DNA from 2 places in the Mycobacterium sp. Aquia_213 genome. Region 2 is predicted to be linked to the other one. Evidence: riboswitches for the same ligand, from Rfam matches in the RefSeq annotation. Region 2 holds a riboswitch; the other holds the start of a gene.
What was found. A riboswitch is a leader RNA that binds a small molecule or an ion and turns the genes downstream of it on or off. The one in region 2 is predicted to bind cobalamin.

Region 1: linked by a shared signal. The riboswitch ahead of metE (5-methyltetrahydropteroyltriglutamate--homocysteine S-methyltransferase) and the one ahead of LMQ14_RS17770 ((2Fe-2S)-binding protein) in region 2 are both predicted to bind cobalamin.

Annotation. Positions count from the first base shown of each region.
Region 1 is NZ_CP113116.1:1,322,327-1,329,465, forward strand. Features, by position in the region: gene metE (5-methyltetrahydropteroyltriglutamate--homocysteine S-methyltransferase) at 72-2,342, opposite strand; cobalamin riboswitch at 2,479-2,672, opposite strand; gene LMQ14_RS06380 (SDR family oxidoreductase) at 2,725-3,366, opposite strand; gene LMQ14_RS06385 (SDR family oxidoreductase) at 3,386-4,228, opposite strand; gene LMQ14_RS06390 (TetR/AcrR family transcriptional regulator) at 4,331-5,641, opposite strand; gene LMQ14_RS06395 (nitroreductase family protein) at 5,796-6,443, opposite strand; gene LMQ14_RS06400 (acyl-CoA dehydrogenase family protein) at 6,443-7,139, opposite strand, start outside.
Region 2 is NZ_CP113116.1:3,800,522-3,807,660, forward strand. Features, by position in the region: gene LMQ14_RS17745 (DUF349 domain-containing protein) at 1-584, shown strand, start outside; gene LMQ14_RS17750 (hypothetical protein) at 581-1,210, opposite strand; gene miaB (tRNA (N6-isopentenyl adenosine(37)-C2)-methylthiotransferase MiaB) at 1,198-2,631, opposite strand; gene recX (recombination regulator RecX) at 2,733-3,254, opposite strand; gene recA (recombinase RecA) at 3,220-4,260, opposite strand; cobalamin riboswitch at 4,424-4,552, shown strand; gene LMQ14_RS17770 ((2Fe-2S)-binding protein) at 4,595-5,272, shown strand; gene LMQ14_RS17775 (DUF3046 domain-containing protein) at 5,359-5,553, opposite strand; gene LMQ14_RS17780 (glycosyltransferase) at 5,577-6,743, opposite strand; gene LMQ14_RS17785 (limonene-1,2-epoxide hydrolase) at 6,793-7,139, shown strand, end outside.

The sequences.
Region 1 (7,139 bases), 2.5 Mb from region 2:
GCCGAGGCCGAGCCCGAGCCCGAAGCCGAGTCAGAAGAGGCGCCGCCGAGCGTCGAGCCGGAGCGCGGCCCCTAGACCCCTGCGCGGACTTCCTGCGCGGCGGCGACCATATTCTGCAGCGACGCGTTCACCTCATCGGTGTTGCGCGTCTTGAGCCCGCAATCGGGGTTGACCCACAGCCGCTCCGCCGGAACGGCCCGCAGCGCGGCCCGTAGCGACTCGGCCATCTCGCCCGTGGTGGGCACCCGCGGCGAGTGGATGTCGTAGACGCCCGGGCCCACGCTATTGGCGAAGCCGACCGCGTTCAGGTCGTCCAGCACCTCCATGTGCGAGCGTGCCGCCTCGATGGACGTGACGTCGGCATCCAGGTCGGAGATCGCGCCGATCACCTCACCGAATTCCGAATAGCACAGGTGGGTGTGGATCTGCGTCGAGTCGGCAACGCCGGAGGTGGCCAGCCGGAAAGACCCGACAGCCCAACGCAAGTAGTCATCCTGATCGGCCCGGCGCAGCGGCAGCAGCTCGCGCAGCGCGGGCTCGTCGACCTGGATGACCGCGATGCCGGCGGCCTGCAGATCCACCGTCTCGTCGCGGATGGCCAGCGCCACCTGGTTGGCGGTGTCGGCCAACGGCTGGTCATCGCGGACGAACGACCACGCCAGGATCGTCACCGGACCGGTCAGCATGCCCTTGACCGGCTTGTCGGTCAGGGACTGCGCGTATTTGGCCCACTCCACCGTCATCGGCTGCTGGCGGATCACGTCGCCGTAGAGGACCGGCGGCCGCACGCAACGGCTGCCGTAGGACTGCACCCAGCCGTTCTTGGTGGCGAAGAAGCCGTCCAGCTGCTCGGCGAAGTACTGCACCATGTCGTTGCGCTCCGGCTCACCGTGCACCAGCACGTCCAGGCCGAGCTCCTCCTGCAGCTTGATCACGTCGGCGATCTCCTGCCTCATCCGACGGTCGTACTCGGCCCCGTCGATCTCACCGGCGACCAGCGCGGCGCGGGCCTTACGGATCTCGACGGTCTGCGGGAACGAGCCGATCGTCGTGGTCGGCAGCGGCGGCAGGTGCAGCCGCTCGTCCTGGCTGGTGCGCCGCTGTGCCGCGTCGCCGCGGTGCACACCGGTCGCTACGACCGAGTCGAGGCGCTCGCGAAGCCGGTCGTTGTGCAGCCGCGGATCCTTCTTGCGGGACGCCACGGCGGCGTTGGAGGCCGCGATCTCCTGGGCGACCGCGTCGCGGCCCTCGTGCAGCGCCCGGGACAGCGCGACGACCTCGGCGACCTTCTCCTGCCCGAACGCCAGCCAGCTGCGCAGCGCGTCGTCCAGGCCGGTCTCCGGCTCCAGCGAATACGGCACGTGCAGGGTCGAGCAGGATGTCGAAACCGCGACGCTTCCGGCCGGGCCGAGCAGCGTCGCCAGCTTGGCCAGCGCCGCCTCGAGATCGGTGCGCCAGATGTTGCGTCCGTCGACGACACCGGCCACCAGGATCTTGTTGGCGAGCTCGGGCACCGCCGCCACCGCGGTGTCGGCGCCGTAAACCAGGTCGACGCCGATGGCTTCGACGGGTGTGCGGGCCAGCGCCCCCAACGAGTCGCCGGGGTCACCGAAGTAGGTGGCGACGTAGATCGCCGGCCGGTTGCTCACCTTGCCCAGGGCGTTGTAGACCGCCTCGGCCAGTGCGGGGGCGTCGGCGGAGATGTCGGTGACCAGCGCCGGCTCGTCGATCTGTACCCACTGCGCGCCGTTGTCGGCCAGCAGCGACAGCAACTCGGAGTAGATTCCGACCAGCTCCTGCAGGCGCTCGATCGGCGCGCCGCCGCCGTTGACGGCCTTGCTCAGCAACAGGAAGGTGATCGGCCCGATGACGACCGGGCGCGCCGGAATGCCTTGCTCGAGAGCCTCTTTCAGCTCGGAGAGCACCTTGTCCGGGTTCAGCGTGAACTTAGTCGCCGGCTCGATCTCGGGAACGATGTAGTGGTAATTGGTGTCGAACCACTTCGTCATTTCCAGCGGCGCGACATCTTTGTTGCCACGTGCCGCGGCGAAGTAGCGGTCCAGGTCGTCGGGAACCTGCGCGGCCCGGGCCGGCAACGCGCCGAGCATGACCGCGGTGTCGAGCACCTGGTCGTAGTAGGAAAAAGTGTTGATCGGCACCGAGTCCAGGCCGGCGTCGGCCAAGCTTTGCCACGTGTCGCGGCGCAGTGTGGCGGCGATGTCTTCGAGTTCCGCTCGGCTGGTGCGGCCTTTCCAGTAGCCCTCGGTCGCGCGCTTGAGTTCGCGTTTCGGGCCAATGCGCGGAGAGCCGACGACAGTTGCGGTGAATGCTTGGGGGGTCACGATATTCGTCCTTAAATCGGCGTGGTGGTCACCGCCAACGGACCTGCAGCCAATCCAAATGCGGTTTGCACCTAAGTACCAACCACAACGGCTGCAGCCTAACGCCCATTCCACGAGGCGATGAGCCGCCGGACGCGGCGCGTCCGACACAACTGGCAGGTCTCCGGACTCGCAGGCGCGCACCGGGTGGTGCTCCTAGTGGCCGTCGCTTCCCAGTCGTTCTGACCAGTGCCATATGACGGCGTTCGTTCCTGCATACCGTTGCGGGACAGTCCCGGATTCTCACCGGGTTCCCTCTTACGAAGCGTTACTAACGTTGCTTCGCTCAATGCCGGCGCCGCGGGTGGCGGCGCAAGCAGACCAGCTGCGAGATGCAGTTTAGTCAGCCTGCCAGCGCCTCCGCGATCGGGATGTCTCCGTTGTTGAATTCGATGGTCCGCCGGATCGTCGAATCGTCGGCCAGCGCGGCGGCCACGACGAGAGCGACATCGGCGCGCGACACCGAACCTTTGCCCTGCCCGACGACGATGCGGCCGGTCGCCGGTTCCAGTGTGAGCCTGCCGGGACCCAGCACCGTCCAGTCCAGTTCGCTGTCCCGCAGGTGGGTGTCCGCGGCGGCCTTGGCCTCCGCGTACGCGAAGAACGGATCATCTTGCGGCACGCCATGATTAGGCCCGGCACCGAAGTAGGACACCATCACGAACCGCTTGACGCCCGCCTGCGCGGCGGCATCGATCACCCGGATCGCCGCGTCACGGTCGACGGCATACGTGCGCGCCGGGTCGCCCCCGCCCGCGCCGGCCGAGAAGACGACCGCGTCGTGCCCGGGCAGCAGATCGGCCAGCGCGTCCGTGTCCAACTGCTCGATATCGGCGATCACCGGCTTGGCGCCGGTGGCGGCGACATCGTCGGAGTGGTCGGGATTGCGGAACACCGCGCTCACCCCGTCGCCACGTTCGGTGAGGATGCGGGCCAGCTGTAGTGCGACCTTGCCGTGCCCGCCGAACACGATGATGCGTGCCATGCCTCCGACGGTAGCGCCGTTAGAGCTTGACGCGCCCCATGATGATGTCGATGATCGGCTTGCCCGGGGGGTAAGCGTTGGTCAGCGACGCCATCGTGTGGCCGTAATCCACCAGCACCGTGATCCCGTTGACGCCGAAGGCCGCGGCACTGTTGAGGAACGCCATCACGTCGCCCATCTGCTCGGGCGTGTGCACCTTGGAGCCGGTCTCCTCGCGGTAGTCCTGGGCAAAGGTGAGCCACAGGTCGGCATTGGCCTGGGCCAGCGGGGTGTCGGTCGGGCCCGGGCAAATCGCGTTGATGCGAATGCCCTTCTTCAGCAGCGGCAGGCCCTGGGTCGCCACGTAGGCGTTGACGATCTTCTTGCTGGTGCCGTAGTGGATGATGCCTTCCGACTCGCGCGCCTGCGACCAGGCCACGGCCGCCGCGTAGTCCGGTGTGGCCAAAAAGTCGGTCAGCAGTTCCAGGTCGTTCTCCCAGCCCATGCCGGCGACCGAGGAGATGAAGCAAATCGCCGAGCCGGACGGCAGCTGGTTCTTTTCCAGTAACCGGTCGATGAGGTGGCGGTGCCCGATGAAGTTGATCTTCAGCAGGTCGGTCGCGCCGTCGGCAACACCGGCCGCCGAGAAGAGGGCGTGGACGGGACCGTCCAGCTGCTCGATCGCGGCGTCGATCGACGCGGGGTCGCGCAGGTCGACCTGGATGTACTTGGCTACGTCAAAGCTCACCGGCGCGTAATCCATCACGATGACTTCGGCACCAAGCTCGGCCGCTGACTTGGCCGCCGCGGCGCCCATGCCAGTCGCGCCACCGACAACGAGAGCGCGCTTGCCGTCGTAGCGCAACCGATCGACAATGGTCATGGAAATCCCCTTCTCGGATAATGCCAACGCGGTTCTAACTGCTCAACTGTATGGGTAACAGTTATTTGGTTCAATACCGGGTCCGGATTAAATTAGGTGGTCTTACTTGCCGCGGACGGCGGCACCGCGCAAGACGGTGTCGCGGGTGTGCACCAACGCCGCGCGCTTGCCGATCTCGCGCAGAATGTTCTCCGGTATCCACTGCAGGCCGATGACGCAGCGCGCCAGCATCGCGGTGGAGGGAGCCTCGATGCGGATCTCGCCGGCGCGGATGCCTTCGGAGAGCAGCGATTTCATCTGCCGCAGGCGCGTGGGATACGACCAGCCCGGATTGGCAGTCGGCGGCGATTGCCGCATCCACGCCAGCTGAATCCGGAATTCGTCGGAGAAGCGGTCCAGCGCATTGACGTTGATCCAGCTCAGCGCATCCAGCTTCTCGATGGGGGTGGAATCCGAGCGCAGCACGCTGACCCACCCGGCCTCAACCTTCTGCCCGAACGAAATCATGATCGAGTCGAGAAGTTCGTCCTTGGAGCCGATCACCCGATAGACGGTGCCGGTGCCAAGACCCGCGGCCGACGCGATGTCGCGGATCGTGGTGGCCTCATAACCCTTGCGGCCGAATTCGGTTCGTGCCACCGCACGGACGTGGGCAGCCTTGTCGCTGGGATCGGCGTCGCTGTCGTCGGCCCACGATTCGATGACCGCGCTGGCGGCCGCAAAGGCGTTGGACCGATCCAATGCCGCATCGGTGGGTGGGCGGGCCGCCAACCCCTGCAAGATGATTCGGCACAGCAGCTCGGCGACCTGGTCGGGCGCAGAGTTGTGGCGCATCACGTCGAGCCCGACCTGCAGCATGGTCTGACAGATGCGGTCGGCCAGCGTGGGGAGATCGATGTCGGGCTTGACGTAGCCGCTCCACCTGCCGGCGCGCAGCGTTTGCACCATCGCCTCTTGCACCGCGAGAGACTGCTGCCGGGTCAGGTTCATCAATTCGGGGTCCGCGCTGGGTCCCTCGTAGAACGACATCTGCAGCGCTGCCCGGTGGTGCACCGCGCAGTTGGCGACCGCCGATCCCAGCGCGACGATTTTCTCGGCGGCCGGTCGCGAATCGGCGTCGTCGAGTCTCGCCTGGGCGGTTTCCCCGATGCGGTGCAGATCGTCCTGATAGCGGCGGATCAGCTCGATCAGGATCGCTTCTTTGGATTCGAAGTGGTGATACAGGCTTCCGGGCAGAATCCCCGCCGCGTCGGCGATCTCCTGCAACGAGGTTCGCAATCCCGAGGATGCGATCAAAGACGCGGCGGTCTGCAGGATCTCGGTGCGGCGTGTCCCGGAGTCGTCGTTGCCGGCCTGATCCAGACGATCGGCCGTCGCCCGCTTGCCCTTAGCCAAGGTTTCGGCTTTGGCCATGGCTAACGGTGCGCATATCGAGAGGACTGCGACCGGGACACGCTACGCATTCGTCCTCCTGCCGAACCAAATCTTTGTTAAAGGTTATCAGATTGCCCGATCGGAAACCGGCTCAAATGCGCTGCTAACAGCGGTGACAGCCCATTCTAAGGCCCTACAGCCCGGGACCGTCCCAACTGTCCACCGCGACCACCTCGTCGAGCGGGCGTCGGGGGGCGGGGGAGAAGGTGTGCCCGGACCGCAACCGGCCCACCGGCAGCAGGGCACCCTGGACGAAGGTCGGCGGGATCCCGAGCAGCTCGCGCACCTCCTCTTCGTGGTGTAGGTGCAGGGTCGTCACGCAGGTGCCGTAGCCGCGGGTGTGCAAGGCCAGCTGAAAGTTCCACACCGCGGGGAAGATCGACCCGTACAGCGTCGCCAGGTGGAACGACTCGTCGCCGTCGATGCGCGGCAAGTAGGGCTCGTAGCTTGGGATTACCAGCAGCGGTACCTTCGCCAGGTTCTCGACCAGCCACTCCGTCGACGACATCAGCCGGCTCTCCGGCGTGCCGGCCGGCAGCAGGTCGGCGAGCAGCTGACCGCCGACCCGCTTCAGGTACGCGTCGCGGTACCACTCGGCGATCTTCTCCCGCTTCTTCGGATCGGCGACCATCAGCCAGCGCCAGGCCTGAGAGTTCGAGCCGTTGGCGGCCTGCAGGCCGACGCGCAGACATTCGCGAATGTCCTCGAGATCCACCGGCGCGTCCAGGTCGAGGGTCTTGCGCGCGGAACGGGTGGCGGTCAGCAGGTATTCGATATCCATCAGTCACCCCTCTTCGCAAGGCGCGCACCGAGTTCAGTGAGATACCGGTCGGGCCCGCCGAGAAGTGCACTCCAGCTCAGCAGGCGCTTGAGGTAAAGATGCGCATCGTGCTCCCAGGTGTAGCCGATCCCGCCGAACACCTGGATCGCCGTGTCGCCCACGGTGGCCAGTCGCCCGGCGAACGCCTTCGCCCGCAGCGCGGCAAGATGCCGTTGGTCGGGCGCAGCGGCGTCTGAGGCCCAAAGCGCGTGGATCACGCCGCTGCGGGCGAGTTCGACCGTCTCGTACATATCGACGCATAGATGCTGGACCGCCTGAAACGATCCGATGACCTGACCGAATTGCTTTCTGACTTTTGCGTATTCGACGGCCAGGTCCATGACGGCCCGCGCGGCGCCGAGCGCGTCGGCGGCGGTGGCGATCAGCAGGTCGTCGATCACCGACGCAACGTCGGCAGGAGTGGCCGTGGCCAGCCGCTGCGCGGGCGTGCCGTCTAGCCGGACCCGAAACCGCTTGCGCGTCTGATCGATAGCGCGCTCTGGCGCCACGGCGATACCGGGAGTGTCGGTGTTCACCGCGAAAAGTGCGGTGCCGTTTGGTTCTTCGGCGAGCACCAGCAGGATGTCGGCCGCCGCGGCGTCGGGCACGTCGCCGAGCTCGCCCCGCAACGCGATGCCGTCACCGGCTGCGTCAACC
Region 2 (7,139 bases):
GGGCCGAGGAGATGTCCGATTCGACGGACTGGGCCGGCACCAGTGCCGAATTCCGCCAGCTGCTGACCGAATGGAAATCGGCGGGGCGCGCGACCCGCGAGGTCGACGACGCGCTGTGGAAGCGCTTCAAGGCCGCCCAGGATGCGTTCTTCTCCGCCCGCAATGCCGTGACGGCGGAAAAGGATGCGGAGTTCGCGGCCAACGCCACCGCCAAGGAGGCGCTGCTGGCCGAAGCCGAGAAGATCGACACCAGCAACCACGAAGCCGCCCGGGCGGCACTGCGGTCGATCGCCGACAAGTGGGACGCGATCGGCAAGGTGCCGCGGGAGCGGTCGGCCGACCTGGAGCGGCGGCTGCGCGCCGTCGAGAAGAAGGTGCGCGACGCCGGGGAGGCAAGTTGGGTCGACCCCGAAGCGCAGGCCCGAGCCGAGCAGTTCGCGACCCGCGCCGAGCATTACGAGCAGCAGGCCCGCAAGGCCGCGGCGGCCGGCCGGAGCAAGGAAGCTCAGGAGGCGCAAGCCAACGCCGAACAATGGCGGCAGTGGGCCCAAGCCGCCGCTGAGGCGCTGACCCGCAGGTCCTAGCGGCTCTCGGCCTGGTCCGGGGGCGTCTCGGCCCCGGGGTCAGCGGGGGTGTCCTGGTCGCCCAGGGTTTCCAGCAGCGTCCTGGACTGTTGCTCGGCGCTGATCCGGCGCCGCTGCTCCTCGGCCGCGAGCTGCACGATCGTGCGCGACCACACCACGCGGGCCCAGTGGAACGTCAACAGAATCACGGTGATCCATGCCACCCACAGCCCGATGCCGGGGCCGGGATGACCGGCGGCCGCGGTCTGGCGTGACCACACCGCCAACAGCCCGGTCGCGCTGGCTATCGACGAGCCCGCCAGCGCGATCCAGGCCAGCGCCCAGCGGCGGGTCAGCAATGCCAGCATCGAGAATCCGACGCCGAAAACCAGTGCCAGCCAGGCGAAGACCTTCGAAGGCAGCGACAGCGCGGCCGCACCGGCGCCGTGACTGCTGAACAGCACGTCCCAGCCGCGGACCTGGCCGGTATGCGGCAAGATGAACGATCCCAGCAGCACGAACACCAGGATGGCGACGATGAATGCCCTTGGGCCGGGGTCGATTTCGCGTGCGACGCGGCGTTCTGCGGCCTCGATCTCGGCGCGCAGTGCGTCAAAGTCCGTGTGTTCTTTAGTCATCGGGTACATCCCAGGGGTTCGACTTGTTCAATGGCCGGCCCAATGCCGGGCATGCCCAACCCGATGCCGCGCGGGCGCCGGCCGGCCGCGTGCGCGTCACCGGCTCTGGTGCGACGGTGGGTCAGGATGCCGGCGTCGGCGATCAGGTGGTGCGGCGCGGCCTCGGTGACCGCAGTGGTGATGATGTCGCCGGGGCGCACCGAGGCGTCGGCGGTGAAGTGCACCAGCCGGCCGTCGCGCGCCCGCCCCGTCATCCGTGCGGTGCGGGCGTCCTTGCGGCCCTCGCCGGTGGCGACCAGCAATTCGACGGTCTGGCCGATCAGTTCGCGGTTGCCCTCCAGCGAGATCTGCTCCTGCAGCTCGATCAGCCGCATATAGCGTTCCTGCACAACGGTTTTCGGTAGCTGCTCGTCGAGTTCCGCGGCGGGGGTGCCGGGTCGCTTGGAGTACTGGAAGGTGAACGCGGCCGCGAACCGGGCCCGGCGCACCACGTCGAGGGTGGCCGCGAAGTCCTCTTCGGTCTCCCCGGGGAATCCGACGATGAGGTCGGTGGTGATGGCCGCATGCGGCATGGCCGCCCGCACCCGGTCGATGATGCCGAGGTAGCGCTCGGCGCGATACGAGCGCCGCATCGCCCGCAGCATCCGGTCGGACCCCGACTGCAACGGCATGTGCAGCGCCGGGCAGACATTCGGCGTCTGCGCCATTGCCTCGATGACATCGTCGGTGAACTCCGCCGGGTGCGGCGAGGTGAACCGCACGCGTTCCAGCCCGTCGATGCCGCCACAGGACCGCAGCAGCTCGGCGAAGGCCCCATGGTTACGGGGCAATGCCGGATCGGCGAACGAGACGCCGTAGGCGTTGACGTTCTGCCCCAGCAGCGTGACTTCCAGCACGCCGTCGGCCACCAGCGATCGCACCTCGGCCAGGATATCTGCCGGGCTGCGGTCGACCTCCTTGCCCCGCAGCGACGGGACAATGCAGAACGTGCAGCTGTTGTTGCAACCGACGGAGATGGAAACCCAAGCGGCATAGGCAGATTCGCGGGCGCTGGGCAGCGACGACGGGAACTCCTGGAGTGCCTCGACGATTTCCACCTGGGCGACTTTGTTGTGCCGGGCCCGGTCGAGCAGGGTGGGCAGCGACCCGATGTTATGCGTACCGAAGACCACATCGACCCAGGGCATCTTGCGCAGCAAGGATTCTCGGTCCTTCTGGGCCAGGCAGCCGCCGACCGCGATCTGGAAGTCGGGATTCTCACGCTTGCGCGGGGCCAGATGGCTGAGGTTGCCGTAGAGCTTGTTGTCGGCGTTTTCACGCACCGCGCAGGTGTTGAAGACCACCACATCCGCGTCGGCGCCCTCGTCGGCGCGGTGGTAGCCGGCGGCCTCGAGCAGGCCCGCCAACCGCTCGGAATCGTGGACATTCATCTGACAGCCGTAGGTGCGCACCTGGTAGGTACGCGCCGAAGCCACTGTCGAAGTCACGGGGCCATGGTACGGCGACCGGGGCCTACCCCATTAACGCGCAGCTAGACGCGGCGGCGTTCCCGTTCGGCGTTCAGCTCGGCGAGGACAACCTCGCAGGCCAGGTTCTGGCTGTAGCCACGGCGGGCCAGCATTCCCACCAGCCGGCGAGTGATCCGCGCGTCGTCCCCGCTGAGCGTGTCCCGCCGCAACTTGGCCCGCACCAGCTCTTCGGCCCGGTCTCGCTCGGCACCGGCGTCAATGCCGGCCAGTGCCGTGTTGATGAGCTCTTTGTCGACGCCCTTGGTGTGCAGCTCGGCGGCCAATGCGCGCCTGCTCTTTCCCGCCCTGGTGTGCCGGGACTGCACCCACTGCTGGGCGAAGTCGGCGTCATCCACCAGCCCGACGGCGGCCAGCCGGTCGAGCACCCGAGCACTGACGTCGTCGGGGTATCCGCGTTTCGCAAGCTGACCGGACAACTCGGCCCGGGTGCGCGACCTCGCGGTGAGCAGGCGCAGGCACAGTGCCCGCGCCTGCTCTTCGCGGGAGGGCTCAGAAGTCGACGGGTGCGGGCAAGACGTCGTCATCGGTCACCACGGCACCAATGCCCAGCTTTTCCTTGATCTTCTTTTCGATCTCGTTGGCAACGTCGCCGTTCTCCACCAAGAAGTTGCGGACGTTCTCCTTGCCCTGGCCGAGTTGTTCGCCTTCGTAGGTGAACCAGGAACCGGACTTGCGAATGAAGCCCTGGTCCACACCCATGTCGATCAGCGAGCCTTCCCTGCTGATGCCACGGCCGTAGAGGATGTCGAACTCGGCTTGCTTGAAGGGCGGCGCCACCTTGTTCTTGACGACCTTGACCCGGGTGCGGTTGCCGACCGCGTCGGTGCCGTCCTTGAGCGTCTCGATCCGGCGCACATCCAGGCGCACGGACGCGTAGAACTTCAACGCCTTTCCACCCGTGGTGGTTTCGGGGCTGCCGAACATCACCCCGATCTTCTCGCGGAGCTGGTTGATGAAGATCGCCGTGGTTTTTGAATTGCTCAGCGCGCCAGTCATTTTCCGCAGCGCCTGGCTCATCAGCCGGGCCTGCAGGCCGACGTGGCTGTCGCCCATCTCGCCCTCGAGCTCCGCGCGCGGCACCAGTGCGGCCACCGAGTCGATGACCAGAATGTCCAGGGCGCCGGAGCGGATCAGCATGTCGGCGATCTCCAGGGCCTGCTCCCCGGTGTCGGGTTGGCTGACCAGCAGGGAATCGGTGTCAACGCCGAGTTTCTTGGCGTAGTCCGGGTCCAGGGCGTGCTCGGCGTCGATGAACGCCGCGACGCCGCCGGCCGCCTGGGCATTGGCCACCGCGTGCAGGGCGACGGTTGTCTTACCTGAGGACTCCGGGCCGTAGATCTCCACGACCCGGCCGCGGGGCAGGCCACCGATGCCCAGGGCCACGTCCAGCGCGATGGATCCGGTCGGAATGATCGAGATCGGCTGACGTGTCTCGTCGCCGAGACGCATCACCGAGCCTTTGCCGTAGCTCTTCTCGATCTGGGCCATTGCCAGTTCGAGGGCCTTTTCGCGGTCGGGCGCTTGCGCCATGGTGTCTCTCCTGTAGTCGTCGTTCTCTGACCGGTATCGGTCGGTTGGCCGTGACACTAGAGAGACCCACCGACAAGTCATCGTCGAACGATCCCCACAGTAGACGAACACCTGTTCGATTCAAGTTCGACACGCCGCGGGAGTTACGTGTGGCAATATCGGCTACCGAAAGGGCGCCGACGGGCTGCATGAACTTGAGGAAACCGGTGCGAATCCGGTGCGGTCCCGCCACTGTGATCGGGCACATCCGAGACCCGAGAGCCAGATACTCACCGCCGGCGCTTCCTCACTAGACGCTGGGGCGGATCTCCCCAGAGAGGCTGGATGCGCACGCATGGATATCTCCGGCGAGCTTGCCGAAATATCTTCCTACAAAGGGTTTTTCGCGCTGACCGTGGGCGGCGCGGGGACAGGTTGGCACCCGGTCCGCCAGGACTACGCCGACGGCTTCGCCGGTTTGATCGACACCACCGCGAAGCGCTACAACACGACGGACGTACGGATCGGCGCCTCGCTGGTCCACCTCGGCCACGCCACCCGGCTGTGGTCACCGGTGCTGGCCTGCGCGTTGGCCCACGGCGTCGTCCCGGACCTCAAAGACCTGGAACGCGCCGACGACGGCGCGCAGTTGCGCCTGCCCGAGCCCGCCGGAGAGCCGGTCGAGCACATCTCGGCGGAATTGTTGTATCGCCTTGTGGTGCAACACCATATGCAGCCGTTCGCGGCCGGCCTGCAGGTCAAACTGGCGCCCGCACTGCTGGCGGGCAACATTTCGTCCGCGCTCGTCGGCGCATCGCGCGCACTGCTCATGGCCCGGCCCGACCTGCGCGCGCGGATCGTCGAGAGCACCGAGTCGCTGCTGGAAACCGGCGTGCTGTCGGGATCCGGCGCGATCACCGGCTCACATCTGGGCTTCAAGCGCGACAGCTGCTGCCTGTTCTATCGCCTGCCCGGGCGATCCGTCTGCGGTGACTGCGTGTTTCGCGAGGCACCACGGTCCAGCAGGCGTTGAGTGTGCAGCCAGGGCGGGCAGTGTGCGCCCAGGGCGGCCTGGATGCACACTCGCGAGCGGGCGAGCGGGTCAGCGGGTAAGGCGGCTCACCACTGCTCGCGGGGCACGTCGAAGTCGACGCACAACGCCCGCCAGACGTCGCGGGGTTCGGCGCCGTCCTCGATCGCCTGGGCGGCGGTCCGGCCCTCGAAACCCGGCAGCACGTGATCTACCAGCACCGATGCGCCGTACGCCGCGCCAAACCGCAGCACCACCCGCTCGTTGAACTCCGTCAGCCGCACGCCAGCCAACATACCGAGCACGGTCATTTCGCGAGCGCCAGCGCCTGGTGGCATACCCGCACCGGGTCGGCGACGCGGTGGAGGCCGGACGCGGCGGTGCGGGCGGCCTCGCGGTAGCGGGGGGTTGCCAACACGTCGTTGACCGCCTCCACCAACACCTCGGCGGTCAGCGGCCGAATCAGCCGCGCGCTGCCCTGCCGCATCACCCGGTTCGCGATCTCCCACTGGTCGCCGCCGCCGGGCACCACCACCAGCGGCACGCCGGCCAGCAGCGTCTTGGCCACCATTCCATGACCGCCGCCGCAGATCACCAAATCGGCGTGTGCCAGCAGCTCGTCCTGACGCCCCAGCCCGACGAGGGCCCACGGCGGCACGGTCAGATCCGGTCCGGCCAACCGGGACACCAGCAGGCGCGACCCCACCGGCAACGTCTCCCCCGGTGTCAGGCACCCCAGCGCGACTTCGGCCAGACCTTCGGTCCCGATCAAGGCGGTCGACGGCGCGATGACGATTACCGGCCCGGAGCCGGCGGGCACTTCGAGGATGTGATCGGTCGGCTCGAAGTGCAGCGGCCCGACCACGACGGCCTCGGCCGGCCAGTCCGGGCGGGACACTTCCAGCGCGGGCAGCGTGGCGATCAACCGTCGCAGCGGCCCGGGATCGCGCGCCGGCAGGCCGATCTCGGCCCGGGAGATCTCACGCTGCGCCAGGCCCGCACGCACCGAGCGCGCCGTCAGCGCCCGCATCGTGGCATCGCGCAGCCGGCCGCGGACGCCGGTACCGGGCGCCAGCCCGCTGCCGATCGGTGGCAACCCTTTCGACGGCAGGTACAGCGGGTGCGGGCTGAGCTCGATCCACGGGATCCCGAGCAGCTCGGCGGCCATGCCGCCGCCGGCCGTGATGACGTCGGACACCACCAGGTCGGGTGCCAGGTCGCGCAGCGCCGGCACGTTGAGCACCGCCATGGCGGCCGCACGCCGGTGGATTCGGGCCCCGGCGTCGAGGTCCTCGTCGGTCGCGGTGAGGCCGTCCAGCGCGACCGCCTCGATGCCGGCGGCGCGGGCGGCTTGGATCCATTCCTCGCCGGTGAACAGGGTGGGCTCGTCGCCCGCGTCCCGGAAGCGCTGACACAGCGCGATCGCGGGAAACGAGTGCCCGGGATCCGGCCCGGCGACCACGGCGACTCGCACCGCCTTACCCTGCCACAGCGCCCGGCGCCCACGCGCCTACGCTGGCACCATGACCGAGCTGACTGGGACAGCCGTCGCGAACACGCGCACGGTCGAGACTTTTCTGAACGCCCTGATGGATGCGGACTTCGAGACCGCGGATGCCTCTCTGGACGACAACCTCGTCTACGAAAACGTCGGATTGCCGACGATCCATGGCCGGGCCCGAGCCATGAAGCTGTTCCGCCGCATGGACGGCCGCGCGGGATTCGAGGTCAAGTTCCACCGCATTGCCGCCGACGGCGACGCGGTGCTCACCGAACGCACCGACGCGCTGATCTTGGGCCCGCTGCGCCTGCAGTTCTGGGTGTGCGGCGTGTTCGAGGTGCACAACGGGCGAATCACATTGTGGCGGGA